One region of the Arthrobacter sp. YC-RL1 genome, then DNA from elsewhere that is predicted to be linked to it. Evidence: riboswitches for the same ligand, from Rfam matches in the RefSeq annotation. Region 1 holds a riboswitch; the other holds the start of a gene.

Region 1 (7,083 bases):
GCGACCAGCGCATCGACGACGCGCTGGACACCGCCGGCGTCCGCCACCGCGCCACGCTCAAGCAGGAGTGGCCGCTGCTGCTCCTGCTGGTTTTCGTCTGGGGAGCGCTCTGGCAGGACTTCTCCCCGGGCAACCTGATCTTTGGCGCCGTCATCGCGCTGGTCATCGTGAACCTGTTCCCGCTGCCGCCGGTGGTGCTCTCCGGGCGGCTGAACCTCTGGTACTGCGTCAAGCTGTTCGGATGGTTCCTGGGCCAGGTCGTCGCCGCCAGCGTCCACGTCGCCTGGCTGGCGGTGGTGCGCGGGAAGAAGACGCGCAGCTCGGTGATCGCGGTGCCGCTGCGCACCGACTCGGACCTGATCGTGATGACCGTGGGCCATGTGCTGACGCTGATTCCCGGGTCCTTCGTGCTCGACGTGGACCGCAGCTCCTCGACCCTGTATCTGCACTACATCGACGTCGACTCGGCCCAGGAGGTCGCGAAGGCGCGGGAGAACATCCGCGACATCGAACGCCGCCTGATCATGGCCATCGGCAGCCAGGACGAGTACGAAGCCATCAAGAACGAATGCAGCCCCCGCGTGAGAAGGACAAAGGAGAAGCCATGATCGAAGTTGTCGTCTGGATCTGCGGCAGCCTGCTCGGGCTGGGCGCCATCGCCTGCCTGGTCCGTGTGGCGAAAGGCCCCTCAATCCTCGACCGGGTGCTGGCCCTGGATGTCATGCTGCTGATCATCTCCGCGGCCCTGTGCCTGGAGATGGCGTTGAACAGGCACACCGACTACGTGCTGTTCGTGGTCGCCGCCTGCACCATCGGGTTCATCGGCTCGGTGACCGTCTCGCGCTATGTCTCGGATCAGAGGAACGCGTAATGGACCTTTTCCTCGACATCCTCGTCGCCGTGCTGCTGATTCTGGGCTGCCTGATGTCCCTGATTGCCGGCATCGGCCTGCTGACCTTTCCCGACATGCTCACCCGCATGCATGCGGCCACCAAACCCCAGGTGCTGGGCTTCCTGCTGATCTTCGCCGGACTGGCCATCCACCTGCGCAGCTGGACCGTCATCCCGGTCCTCGTCCTTGCCTGGGCGATGCAGCTGCTGACCGCCCCGGTGTCTGCGCACATGATCGGCCGCGCCGGCTACCGCACCAAGCACGCGGCCAAGGAGACCCTGTACTCCGACGAGCTGCGCCAGGTCGTGGAGAAGGTGACCTCCGCCCCGCACACCGGGACCGTGCCGGAAATTGATCCGCAGGAGACCGGGCCGGACGCGAAATAACTTCAACCAACAGCAGCGGGCCATTCCCTGAGCAGGCAATGCCCCGCTGCTGTTGCGCTGGAGTGCTACTTGGTGAACTTGGCGATGGCCTTGGTGGTGCCGCGATCAGCCAGCACTTGGATGACCGCTGCGACCACGGCGGAGAACACGGCGAAGCCCAGCGCCTGGCGCATGGAAGCCTCGGCGGCTTCCTCGCTGCCCTTGCGCGGGGCGGTGTTGCCGGTGAAACCCTTCCAGACCTGATCGACCAGCTTGCTGCCGAGGAAGCCCGCACCCAGGGAAATGCCGGTTGCGATGAGCTTTTGTACTGCGTTCATGTGGACCTCACGTTCAACGTTGTGACTTATCGTTCCGTTGCCAGCTTACCTGCGGTATGGTGGGTGGGCAGTAATTATTCCGACAGGGGAGCGTCAAGCCGTTCGCGGCGAAAGGCGCTGAGAGTGCGATAGATCGCAGACCCTCGAACCTGCTCCGGTTAGTACCGGCGAAGGAAGTCGAGCATCTCGGATGCGGACCGGCGCTGGACAGCGCCCCGATTCCGTTCATCCCCCCTCCTGATCAAGGAGGACACCTCATGAGCACAACCCGCACGACGCAGCGCAGCACCTGGCGCGTAGTCGATATCGTCATCGCCTCGGTCATCGCCGTCGCTTCCGGCGTGGTCTTCTGGGCCTGGTCCGCGAGCTACGGCCTGTTCTCGCTGGCCTTCACCGCCTTCCCACCCGGCACTGCCCTGCTTACCGGCCTGTGGCTGTTCCCGGCGGTGCTCGGCGCGCTGATCATCCGCAAGCCCGGCGCCGCACTGTTCTGCGAGGTGCTGGCCGCCGTGGTCGAGGCGCTGCTGGGCACGCACTGGGGCATGCCGGTGCTGATTTCCGGCCTGGTCCAGGGCCTGGGCGCCGAGCTGGTGTTCGCGCTGTTCCGCTACCGTCGCTGGAACCTGCCGGTGGCGTTGCTTGCAGGCCTGGGCTCGGGCCTGTTTGCCGGCCTCAGCGAAGCCTACGTCGTGGGCAGCGTGGCCGAATACACCGAGTTCATGAAGCTGTTCCACGTGGGAGCCACCGCCGTGTCTGGCCTGGTCGTCGCCGGCCTGCTGTCCTGGTGGATTACCCGGGCGCTGGCCCGCACCGGCGCGCTGAGCAACCTCGCCAGCCGCCGCGCGCACCTGGAACCGGCGCTTGCGGTGCGCAAATGAGCGCCGCCGCCAACGGGCGTACGGCCCCGCTGACCCGGCAGGGTGTGGAGATCAGCGCGCGCGGCTTCACCTGGCAGCATGCCGAGCGCGACCGCCCGGCCATCGCCGGACTTGACGTGCAGATCCCTGCAGGTCAGAAGGTGCTCCTGCTGGGCCCCTCGGGGGCCGGCAAATCCACCTTCCTGCATGCGCTGGCCGGCGTGCTCGAAGTCGACCAGGACGCCGGTCCCACCGGCGAGCTGCTGGTCGGCGGGCAGGACGCGTTCGCGCGCAGCTTCCCGGTGGGCCTGATGCAGCAGGATCCGGAAACCCAGGTGGTGCAGAGCCGGGTGGGTGACGACGTCGCCTTCGGCGCCGAGAACCTGGGCATCGACCCGCAGGAGATCCGCGAGCGGATCCCGCAGGCGCTTGACGCCGTGGGGCTCGGCGCACTGGGCTACGAACATCGCACGCAGGAACTGTCCGGCGGGCAGAAGCAGCGCCTGGCCCTGGCCGGGATCCTGGCCATGCGCCCCGGGCTGATGCTGCTTGACGAGCCGACCGCGAATATCGACCCGGGCAGCATCCCGCCGTTGCGCGATGCAGTGATCGGCGCCGTGGAGTCCACCGGGGCGACGCTGATCGTGGTGGAGCACCGGCTGGAGGCGTGGGCCCGGCAGGTGGATCGGGTGCTGGTGCTGGCCCCCGGCGGGGGGATCGCCCACGACCTGCACCCCGAGGCGCTGGCCGGGGACGCGGCGGTGCGCGCCGAATTGGCGCAGGCAGGGGTCTGGATTCCGGGCTATGTTCCGCAGACCTCGCCGGCGCCGAGGGCCGGCGGCGCCCCGATGCTGCACGCCGAGGAGCTGGTTTGCGCGCGGGGCGAGCATGCTGTGCGCACCGCCCCGGCCAGCTTCGAGGTCACCGGCGGCAGGGCCCTGGTGATCCGCGGGGAGAACGGGGCAGGGAAGTCCACGCTGGCACTGACCCTGGGCGGGCTGCTGCAACCTGTGTCAGGCCAGTTCGCCGCCAGCCCCCAGCTGGCCGACGGGTTGCCGCCCTCGCCGTTCAGCTGGAAGGCCGGAGCGCTGGTCGCCCGCATCGGCTCGGTGTTCCAGGAACCCGAGCACCAGTTCGTCACCCAGTCCGTGCGCGAGGAGCTGGCTTTCGCGCCGCTGCGCGCCAGGCACGGCGCGGCCGAGGAGCAGAAGTACGATCCGCGGCAGGTCGAGGCCCGGGTGCAGGAGTTGCTGGAGCGGCTTGGCCTGCAGGACTTGGCCGAAGCCAACCCGTTCACGCTTTCCGGAGGGGAGAAGCGCCGGTTGTCGGTGGCCACAGTGCTGGCCGCCTCGCCGGACGTGGTGATCCTTGACGAGCCGACCTTCGGGCAGGACGCGAACACCTGGCGCGAGCTGGCGCAACTGCTCATCGAGGAACTCGCCGAATCCACCGCGATCATCGCGGTGACCCATGACGAGCATTTCGCCGCGGCGCTGGGGGCCGACGAGCTGGTGCTGGCGCCGGCCGAGGTGGCCGCCGCGAGGACCTCGTCGGGGCCGATGCTGGACGCCCCAGTGGGGGACAGCTGGCTGGCGAAGATCAATCCGCTGGCCAAGTTCGGCGCGATCGCCGGGGCCACCTTGCCGCTGATCAGCACGGTGGACTGGGTTTCGGCGGCGGTGGTCATCGCGGCCACGCTGCTGATGCTGCCGCTGGCGGGGCTGGGCATCGGCGGGTTCTTCCGCCGCGGCTGGCCGCTGCTGGCGGCCGGCGTCATGGCGGCCTGGGGCATCGCCCTGGTGGGCCAGGATTCGGGACGGGTGCTGCTGGATCTGGGGATCTTCGACATCACCGAGGGCTCGGTGGCCGGAGGCGTCGCCACGGGGCTGCGCGCATTGGCCATGGCGGTGCCGATGGTGCTGCTGCTGTCCACCACGAACCCCAGCGACCTGGGCGGCGCGCTGTCCCAGCAGCTGAAGGTGCCGCACCGTTTTGTGCTCGGTGCCTTGGCGGGCATGCGCCTGCTGGGCTTGATGGTGGAGGAATTCACCACGCTGACCCTGGCGCGGCGGGCCCGCGGCATCGGCAACCTGGGCACCGTGCGCCAGCGCGTGGGTGCGAAGCTCGGCCAGCTACTGGCGCTGCTGGTGCAGGCGATCCGCCGGGCCGGGCGCCTGGCCACCACCATGGAGGCCAAGGGCTTCGGCACCGGGCAGCGCACCTGGATCCGCACCGCCACCTTCACCCGGCGCGACGGTGCGGTGCTGGCCGCCGGCGTCCTGCTGGGCGCCGCGGCCATCGCGGCCGCCATCTGGGCCGGGACCTACAACCTGATCTGGTAGCCGGGGCTAGCGGATCGAATCGGCCAGGGCGGACAGCTGTTCGTGCAGCTCGGCGTCCATCCGGATCGGCTTGGCATCCAGGGTGCGCACCGGGGTGAGCAGGCGGACCGAGGACACCAGCCACACGCCGTCGGCCTGGTACAGGTCCTCCGGGCGCAGCGGGCCGTAGCCCAGCTCCCAGCCGTCCTGCTGCGCGGCGTCGAAGATGGCGCTCTGGGTGGTGCCGGGCAGGATACCGGTTTCCAGCATCGGGGTCAGCAGGCGGCGGGTTTCTCCGTCGCGTTGGGCCAGCAGCACGGTGGCGGTGGGTGCTTCGAGCACCACGCCGTCGGCGGAGGTGAAGATGACCTCGTGGGCGCCGTGCTTGCGGGCGTAGCGCAGCGCCGCCATGTTCACCGCGTAGGACAGGGTCTTGGCGCCCATCAGCAGCCACGGTGCGCGTTCGGCGAGCTTCGAATCGTAGCCGCGGTCCAGGAAGAGCACATCCACGCCGGTTTCCCGCTGCTCCATGCCCACGCGCGGGGCGGGGGTGACGGTCACCCAGCACACGGCCGGGTCCTGGTCCAGTTCGCCGCGCATGGCCACCAGCTTGACTACTGCTTCCTCGGCGCCGCCGGTGGCGTCGAAGTCGGCGACAGCGGTGTCGACCGCTGCACGCCAGCTGCGCTCGTCCGGGACCGGCAGGTCGGAGGCCTCGGCGGAGACCGCCAGGCGAGCCAAGTGTGCCTCGATCTTGCGGACTGCCTGCTGGGTGTACAGCATCGACTCGAAGACCCCGTCGCCGCGGTTCACGCCCTGCAAGGTGACCGGGAGCTGGGGCGCGTTGATGTCGGCAAGGCGTCCGGCGGGATAGGCCGGATCGAGGAATACAAGAGAACTCATTCTCCAAGGTTATCGAATTTCCCGCCAAGTCCGCGCGCGAAGCCCCTGCGCAGGCTCTTCGTGGACTGCATTCCTAGAAGAGGCAGGGGATTCGATAGGCTAGGCAAAGATGTTTTTCCCGCTTCTCTAACTGCGGGATGCGGCGCACACGCCGCAGACGCCCACGGGCGCTGACGTGAGGGGGGTGCCGCGATGTGGCCGAGTAACGAAGTGATGCTGCAGATCGGCGGCGTCGTGTGGAGCATCCTTGTCGCGGCCGAACTGGTGGTGCGCTACTTCATGATCGGCATCGTCCCCGGAAACCGGCGTCCCACCACGGCCATGGCCTGGCTGCTGGCCATCTTCTTCCTCCCGGTGGTCGGCCTGGTCGCCTACTGGCTGTTCGCCAACCCGAGGCTCTCGCGCCGCCGGCTGGAGAAGCAGAAGCGGGCGCACGACGAGATCATGCGCGGCACGGCCCACATGCAGCTGCCCGAGGAATTCCACTCCACGGAGGAATGGGTCGAATCGGCGGTCATCCTCAACCGCAACCTCGGCGCCATGCCGCTGGAAGGCGGGAACACCGTGCAGGTGCTCTCCGACTACCGCGGCTCGCTGGAAGCCATGCGCGAGGAGATCGACAAGGCCAAGCGCTACGTGCACATCCAGTTCTACATCATGGGCGACGACCCGGACTACGTGGATCCGGTGCTGGATTCCCTGGAAGCGGCCGTGCAGCGCGGGGTCAATGTGCGCCTGCTCTTCGACCATCTGGGCACGCTGCGCGTGAAAGGCTACCGCAACTTCAAGAAGCGCCTGAAAAGCTCCGGCATCATCTGGCGCCCGATGCTGCCCATCGACCTGATCGGCCGCCGCTGGCGCCGCCCGGACCTGCGCAACCACCGCAAGATCCTGGTGGTCGACGGCGAAGTCGCGTTCACCGGAAGCCAGAACCTCATCGAGCCCGGCTACAAGCGCGAATCCGCGCACAAGGTGGGGCGCGAATGGGTGGAGATGATGCTCCGCGTGGAAGGCCCGCTGGTGCGCAGCCTGGATGTCACCTTCGCCACCGACTGGTGGCAGGAGGATGACGGCCAAGAGGTGCTGATGGACATCACCGAGGCCAGGCACCCGCTGCCCTACGACGACCGGCCCGGCAGCACGCTGGCCCAGCTGCTGCCCAGCGGCCCCGGTTTCGGCGGGGAGAACAACCTGCGCCTGTTCAACACCCTAATCTATTCCGCCTCCGAACGGCTGATGATCACCAGCCCCTACTTCGTGCCGGACGACTCGTTGCTCTACGCCATCACCACCGCCGCCCAACGCGGGGTGGAAGTGCACCTGTTCGTCTGCGAGGAGGGGGACCAGTTCCTGGTGCACCACGCGCAGCAGTCCTACTACCAGCAGCTGCTGGAAGCCGGGGTGCGG
Region 2 (7,083 bases), 370 kb from region 1:
GGCCGGCATGACCGCCGCGACCCCGGCGTCCTGCAGCCGGGCGGCCAGCGCAGGGTCGTCGTTGGTGTAGGCGAAGACCTCGAAGCCGTCGGCGACCAGCTGCTCGGCGGCGGCGAACAGCTCCAGCGGGTCGGGCAGCAGGGTGTGCTCGTCGGCGATCACCTCCAGCTTCACCCAGTTCGTTTCCAGCGCCTCGCGCGCCAGGTGGGCGGTGAGGATCGCGTCGCGGGCGGTGAAGCAGCCAGCGGTATTCGGCAGCGCGGCGATGCCGTGGCGCTGCAGCAGCTCGTACACGCTGGCCGAGCCGCCGGCCGAGTAGTGCCGGATGGACACCGTGGTCAATTCGGTGCCGGAGAGCGCGAGCGCCTGCTCCAGGGTGCTCAGCGAGGTGGCCCCGCCGGTGCCCAGGATCAGCCGGGAGCCGAAGCTGCGCCCTGCCACCTCGAAGGCGTCGTTGACGGCATCCAGCTCGGTGAGGTCCGCGGCGGCGGTGGTTTCAGTGGTGTTCTGCGTGCTGCGCTGCATTGGTTCAGCCTCCCTGGGCGGCGGTGACGAGTTCGACGGTGTGGCCGGCGGCCAATTCCCGCTGCGCCCAAGCGCTGCGCGGGACCACCGCGCCGTTCACGGCGACGGCCAGGCCCAGCTTGGTGCCGTCGGCGGCCTGGCCCTGTTCGTCAAGTTCGCGGCCCAAGTGCGAAGAGACCAGATCGCGCAGGGTGGAACCCTGCTGGATCGTGGTGGGGGTTGAGTTCAGCGTGATGTCGATGGTCATGGGTGCAGCTCCATTCGGGTCGGTGCAAGTCGTGAAGGATCGGTTCGGGACGGTTCAGCTCGGGAAAGTCCTGCCGGGTCCGGCGCACTCCCGCCGCTGAAGCGCGCGGGGTCCACGGCCCGGGCGTGCTCTGCGTGCGGCGGCTGGCTCAGGACCAGGTCCGCGGTCAGCGAGGAGCCGAACGGGGTGAGCAGCACCCCGTGGCGGGAATAGCCGGTGGAGAGCACCATTCCGTCATCCAGCCGCCCGATCAGCGGCCGGTCGTCGGGGGTGCCGGGCCTGGCGCGGGCGATGACCTCGTTCAGCGAGCAGTCGACGATCCCGGGCACCAGGCGGCGGGCGTTGTCCAGCAGCTTGTGCATCTGCCCGATGTTGACCGCCTCGTTGCCGTCCTCGCGGCTGCTGGCGCCCAGCACCAGCGAGCCGTCCGCGCGCGGCACCAGGTAGACCGGGTCGCGATGCACGATCCCGCGCACCGTGTGCGTGAGCAGCCGCGGGCCCGCAGGGCCCTGCAGCCGGAAGATGTCCCCGTAGACCGGGCGCAGCGGAAGTTCCGGCGTCCCGGCCACGGTGCCCAGGCCCGCGGCGAGCACCACCTGGTCCGCCTCGATGATCCGGCCGCTGCGGGTACGCACCGCGTGGGTGGTCCCGGCACGCTGCAGCAGCTCGACGGCCGGTTCGCGCACCAGCTGGGCGTCCAGGTGCCCGGCCAGGATCGCCACCACGGAGCGCGGGTCGATCTGGTGGTCCCCGGCGCAGCGCACCGCGCCGGCGATGTTGCTGGCCAGCGCCGGTTCCAGCCGGCGGGCGGCGCTGGGCAGCAGGGTCTGCGCGCTGAAGCCCAGGGACGTCTGCAGCTGCACCAGCTCGTGCAGGGCGTCGCGGTCGGCCGGTTCGGCGGCGACCACCAGGGTTGCGTTCTGCAGGTAGTCCGGGCGCCGGCCGGTGGCCTGCTCGATGCGCTGCACGAAGTCCGGGTAGGCCTGGTTGGAGGCGCCGAGCAGCTCGTGCAGGATTCCGTGGCCCCAGGTGGTTTCGGCGGCTGGGGCGAGCATGCCGGCCGCGGCGCGGCTGGCCCCCTGCCCGGGATCCGGGTCGATGACGGTGACCTCGCAGCCGCGCGAACGCAGTTCGAAGGCGGTGGACAAGCCGATGATCCCGGCCCCGATGATGGCAACGTGCAACGACGGCACTTCCTTCCTACGGCGGCATGACCCGCATCAGGTGTAGCGGTCGGCTCGGTGCCCTCTCAGCCTGGTCGGTTCAGGCTCCCGCGGAGTTGAAGCGATTATAGGCATGAGCTGCACCACAAATGCCAACTCTGCGCCGCGGGCGCGTCATCTTCGCGCGCGGCGCAGCCGGTCCGGGAGTCCCGGGCGCGCCTCGTTCCAAGGTGCCGGATGGGTAAATCCTCAAAGATCCATGAGTTCGTTTGCCCGCGCCCCGGCTCGTACGGAAGCGTTGCGTGAAGGCGCCCGGAACCGGGCGGCACCGCAACCGGAAGGAGAATACAGTGCTGACACTGACCGATCAGGCCGATGCGATCGTGACCTCGCTGGTCACCAACCAGACGGAGGACAACGAGGCGGGGCTCCGCATCCAGCCCGCCGACGAGACCGAAAGCCAGCAGACCGCGCGTTTCGCCGTGCGGGTCGTCGACGGCCCGCAGCCGGCGGACCAGGTGATCCAGGGCGAGGGCAGTCCCGTCTTCCTCGACGAGCTGGTCACCGACGCCCTGGATGACAAGGTGCTCGACGCGAACGTGGATGCCGAGGGAACCATCACCTTCCAGGTCCTGGCCCAGCGTTAGGCTTCCGCCGTCCGCGCTCGGGGCACGCTCCCCTGCGCGGCGGCGCACGCGCAACTGCCCGGGCAGCGCTCGTGCGGATTCGGTCTTCCCGAATCCGCCCCACGAGCCGCTGCACCGGGCAGTTGCATGTTGACTATGTTGTGATGCGGCGTTGTGATGCGCCGGCTCCCTGCCGGCTTCCCGCCGCGGCCGGAGGTTCGCTAGTCGGCGATCTCGCTGGTGACCTTGGCCCCTAGCTCGACGGTGCGCGAGACCGTGCAGTACTTGTCGTGGGAGAGCTTCACGATGCGCTCGACCATGCCGGCGGCCTTGCGGCCCTCGTCGGTGTCCGGGAACTTCAGGTCGAAGGACATCTTGATGTCCTCCATGCGTCCGGCGCCCTCCTCGCTCAGCTTGTAGCCGCTGGCGGCCACCTCGAACTTCTCCGGCTCGCTGCGGCGCGTGGTGGCCACGTCGACGTCGATGGCCGAGCACCCGGCGATGGCCGCCAGCAGCAGCTCCACCGGGGTCAGCAGCCCTTCGCCCTGGCCGAATTCCAGGCTGGCACCGGTTTCGCCGCTGGTCGCCCGGTACCTTTTGGACTCTACTCGTTCGACTTTGACTTCACGCAGTTCACGGGTGTTTTCGCTCATGGATCTATCGTGACACGTCCGGGGCCGAAAGCCGGACATGGCGCAGCTGGATCCGGGCCAGCTGGTCGGTGTGCTCGGCTTCCTTTTCGATCTGGAACCCGTGGTCGAGAAAAAACGAGAGGGTGCTCGCGTTCTGCCCATTGATCTGGATGCAGGCCGCCGGGCACAGCGCGAGGATGTCATTCAGCAGCGCGCTGCCCACGCCGTGGTGGCGGTCGTGGTGGCGTACCCACAAGAGCTCGATCTGTGTTTCGCTCCAGGCGGCGAAGCCGATGATCTCCTTGCCCAGCTGGGCGATCCGCACCGAGACGCGCTGGGAGTAGACCGCTTCGAGAGCGTTGGCAACGGCGTCCACGTCGGCGGCCGAGAGGAAGTCGCGTCCTCCCTCCACCGAGTTGCGCCAGACATCCAGGAGTTCGGGTACTTCCTCCACGCTGGTCCAGTTGCGAAGAACGAGCCTCTCAGACATCTGAACTCCTTCCAGCCGTGGAATACTCCGCGTGTTGTCTCATGATTTTCTCCTAGTGGGATGCCACAGAGAAGCACGGATTGGTAACAAGTACCGACTCATCTGTGCCGTGAAAGCGGGCACGGGATCTCCGACTGTTACAACTCACGACCCGGCAAAGGCACGCACGGCCCGGCTCCAGGCGGTAATTTCTTCTGCCGCAATATCGGGTTGGTCAAGGTGCACGTTGTGCCCCGCCGCGGGAACGACAACGATTTCGGCCGATGGATACCTCGCAGCGAGCCTGCCCGGATCGGCGAAACCGGTGACGTGGTCCTGCATCCCGCACAGCATCAGCACCGGGCAGGCCAGCTGGGAGGTCCGCTCGACCGGCAGCTCGTCCAGGAAGTAGCGTTTGGACAGCTTGGCCAGCGAACGCAGGTTCACCGCGCGGATCCCGGGCAGCGCGTGGGTGCGGAAGCGTTGGAAGTTCTCCACCGTTTGGAGCACCGACATCTGTTGATAATGATCCGCGTCCTGCGTCGGCAGCCCGGCCAGCAGCTCGGGATCCTGCAGCAGGATTTCCCGCGGCGGCACGGTCCGCTGCGAATGCGCGGGATACACCAAGGGCGCCAGCATCGCCATGCCGACTACCTGGGGGCCGAAGCGGTCCGCCATCTCCTGGGCCAGCAGCGACCCGAGCGAGTTGCCGATCATCGCGAACGGCCGTTCCCCGCACTGCCGCCGGATCAGCTGCTCAAGCCAGTCGACGATTTCCGGCAGGCCGCCGGCGCCGTCCAGTGCAGCGGTGCCTCCCATGCCGGGAAGGTCGACGTAGATCCGTTGGAAAACACCGGTCGCCGCCAGCACCTCGTCCAGGGCCAGGAGAATCCGGTGGTCGACCCCGTGCCCGTGAATCAGGACTAGTGGAATCCCTTGGCCCTTGGTATACGGCACGCCGGAAGCCAGGTTCTCGTTGATTTCCAAAAGTTTCTCCTCTCTCAAGGTGGTACTCACGCCCTCCTGCGGTTGCTCGCATTGCCACCCTGCTTCAGTCTTACCCTCGTGCCGATGACCGGGTCCGCCCCTCCGAAGACGACTTCCGCGACTAACCAACATTCCCATGCGCCATGCCAAGCTGGACCAAGGTGGGCCGGTCTAGGACTCCTGTTAAGTACCGGTGCTCGGTTGTAGAGATGCGACGGTGCAACCCAACAAAACGTGAAGTTTCTGATTCCCCTGCTTAAATAGGCCACGGCCGTTACAGTTCCTGTTTAATCAGGTTTTGCAACAGCCGTTGGACCTGTGGATTCGGATCTTGTCTAGGAATCCTCACGCATTGGCATGGAGTTTGGGACCCGATCCTCTATGCCTCGGTTCCGCCGTCAACCCGCAGTACCACTCCCGTGATGAAGGATGCTTGGTCGGACAGAAGGAATGCAACGGCATTTGCGATATCATCGGGTTTTCCCATCTGCTTCATGGGGATCCGGGCAATTTGTGCTGCCTTGACCTCAGACGGCAGGGATGCCAGCGCCGCAGTTTCAATTGCGCCCGGTGCTACCGCGTTGACCCTGATACCAAGACTGGCAGTCTCTTTGGCGACACTGCGTGTCAACGAAACCACGCCGTGTTTCGCGGCTCCGTAAGGTGTCATGTCGGGGGTCGCACTAATTCCGGCAAGGGAGGCGATGTTTACAATTCCTCCATGTCCTTGCTGGGTGAAGTGGGCAATCTGCGACTGCATGGACAGGAAAGTACCACGCAGGGTCACATTCACCGCGCGGTCCCATTCCGGGATGGAGATTTCCTGAACTGGTTTCGGACTCACCCCTAGTCCAGCGTTGTTCACAGCCATGTCCAGACGTCCGTAGGCGTCCAGGGCGAACGGCACCAGCTGCCCGACCTCGTCGACATCAGCGACATTCGCGTGCTTGTATGCGGCGCGTCCTCCTGCAACCTCAATGAGCGCGACGGTTTCCCTACCAGCTTCGTCGTTCACATCTGAGACGATGACTGCAGCTCCTTCAGCGGCCAGGCGCAAGGAAATTGCGCGGCCGATCCCCGCGCCCGCTGCTGTAACGAGTGCAACCTTATTCGTGAATATCATTTTTATCCTTCGTGAGTGTTTACCGGGGAAAATACTGTTAATGGAACGAACCGTCGACTCGGCAGTTCCAAGGACGTGGTCTCGTAGCGTGCGCATCTGCGACCGCCATGCCCCCAATGCTGGAGTGTTCCTGTCCCGAGGCCGAGTGGATCTAGCGGTAGGTGGCTTACGTGGTGCTCAGGGTTTCAAGGAAAGTCCGATGAGAGCCGAAGCACAGAGGTGCGCATCGGCACTTGTCCGAAAGAGGCCGTTTACGAACCTCGAGCCGGGACGCAGTATCCATGCTGAAATTTGCTGGTCCAGAATCGTATGCCTGACCACAGCAAGAAACAGGCTCAACGCTTGATCCAAGTTCCGGGTCGGGCATCACGACATTGGCCATGAGGGTGCCGGGAATCACGACGTCCCCTTCGTTGCCACTCCGGGAGCGCCGCCATAGGGACCAAGATCGCTGAGGGACCGCCCGACGAAACGGCTACTTGGGCCCCGAACAAGCCGATCACGTCGTAAGGCCGCGGCATCGATCCAATGAATTCCAGGTTCAGAGCGGCAAGAAACAACGGATGGATTAGACGCTGGCAGTGAAATCACCCACGGTGTCCGAGCTACAGGAGCCGTACCGCGCGAGAGCAGAGCTCCGCGCTGCATCCCAGTTAATGGCGAGCGGGGACGTTTAGCCGGCGACGGGGCCGCCTCAGTCCTGGCGGCCGAGCCCTGTCCTGAGAGGGCCATTGAATCGGCTTCATCCGTGCCTATAGTGGATGGCGCGCTGATCGTCGACAAGGAATCGATCGCAGGCTCCAGCGTTCCAAGTTGCGGTTGGCTGTTGGTAACCATGGGGTGACTGCCTTTGGATTGCTCCCGATTGACCATCCTCGCCGTAATCCAGCTCGGCGAAGGACAATACGCTTTCTTTACCACGATAGCTAACTGCTGACCGTTAGCCAGTATCCGATATGACGATTATCCTTTCGGCTTGAATTCCGCCGCGGATTCTTTGAATCTGCTACCACTCGATGAGTGCCGGCTTGCTGTGCATTTCCTCTACGCGTCCCGTCCGAACGTGTGGACGACTGCGTGATGCGGCAAGAATCCGTAGCGCAGATTCGGCTTTCCGTTTTCCACGATTCATAGGCAACCTGCTATCTGCCGCGTTCGCCTACCGGGAAGATCGACCGCAGCGCATGCTCGTGCTTGTCGACTTCGTTCACCGCTAACCGCTCGTCGCAGCACTCGGGACGAAAAACACCGTGGGTTTCCGCCGCAGCCGCGAACCTTCAGCCCTTCCCGCTAGCACCTGTGGGGACTGGC

What was found. A riboswitch is a leader RNA that binds a small molecule or an ion and turns the genes downstream of it on or off. The one in region 1 is predicted to bind thiamine pyrophosphate.
Region 2: linked by a shared signal. The riboswitch ahead of thiO (glycine oxidase ThiO) and the one ahead of ATC04_RS04895 (ECF transporter S component) in region 1 are both predicted to bind thiamine pyrophosphate.

What each region holds. Positions count from the first base shown of each region.
Region 1 is NZ_CP013297.1:1,052,289-1,059,371, forward strand. Features, by position in the region: gene ATC04_RS04875 (Na+/H+ antiporter subunit E) at 1-608, shown strand, start outside; gene ATC04_RS04880 (monovalent cation/H+ antiporter complex subunit F) at 605-871, shown strand; gene mnhG (monovalent cation/H(+) antiporter subunit G) at 871-1,278, shown strand; gene ATC04_RS04890 (DUF4235 domain-containing protein) at 1,344-1,595, opposite strand; TPP riboswitch at 1,670-1,788, shown strand; gene ATC04_RS04895 (ECF transporter S component) at 1,853-2,473, shown strand; gene ATC04_RS04900 (ATP-binding cassette domain-containing protein) at 2,470-4,794, shown strand; gene ATC04_RS04905 (aminodeoxychorismate lyase) at 4,801-5,676, opposite strand; gene cls (cardiolipin synthase) at 5,890-7,083, shown strand, end outside.
Region 2 is NZ_CP013297.1:1,423,709-1,430,791, reverse strand. Features, by position in the region: gene ATC04_RS06750 (thiazole synthase) at 1-525, opposite strand, end outside; gene thiS (sulfur carrier protein ThiS) at 530-772, opposite strand; gene thiO (glycine oxidase ThiO) at 769-1,965, opposite strand; TPP riboswitch at 1,953-2,057, opposite strand; gene ATC04_RS06735 (hypothetical protein) at 2,286-2,582, shown strand; gene ATC04_RS06730 (OsmC family protein) at 2,783-3,214, opposite strand; gene ATC04_RS06725 (GNAT family N-acetyltransferase) at 3,219-3,683, opposite strand; gene ATC04_RS06720 (alpha/beta hydrolase) at 3,828-4,679, opposite strand; gene ATC04_RS06715 (SDR family NAD(P)-dependent oxidoreductase) at 5,029-5,868, opposite strand.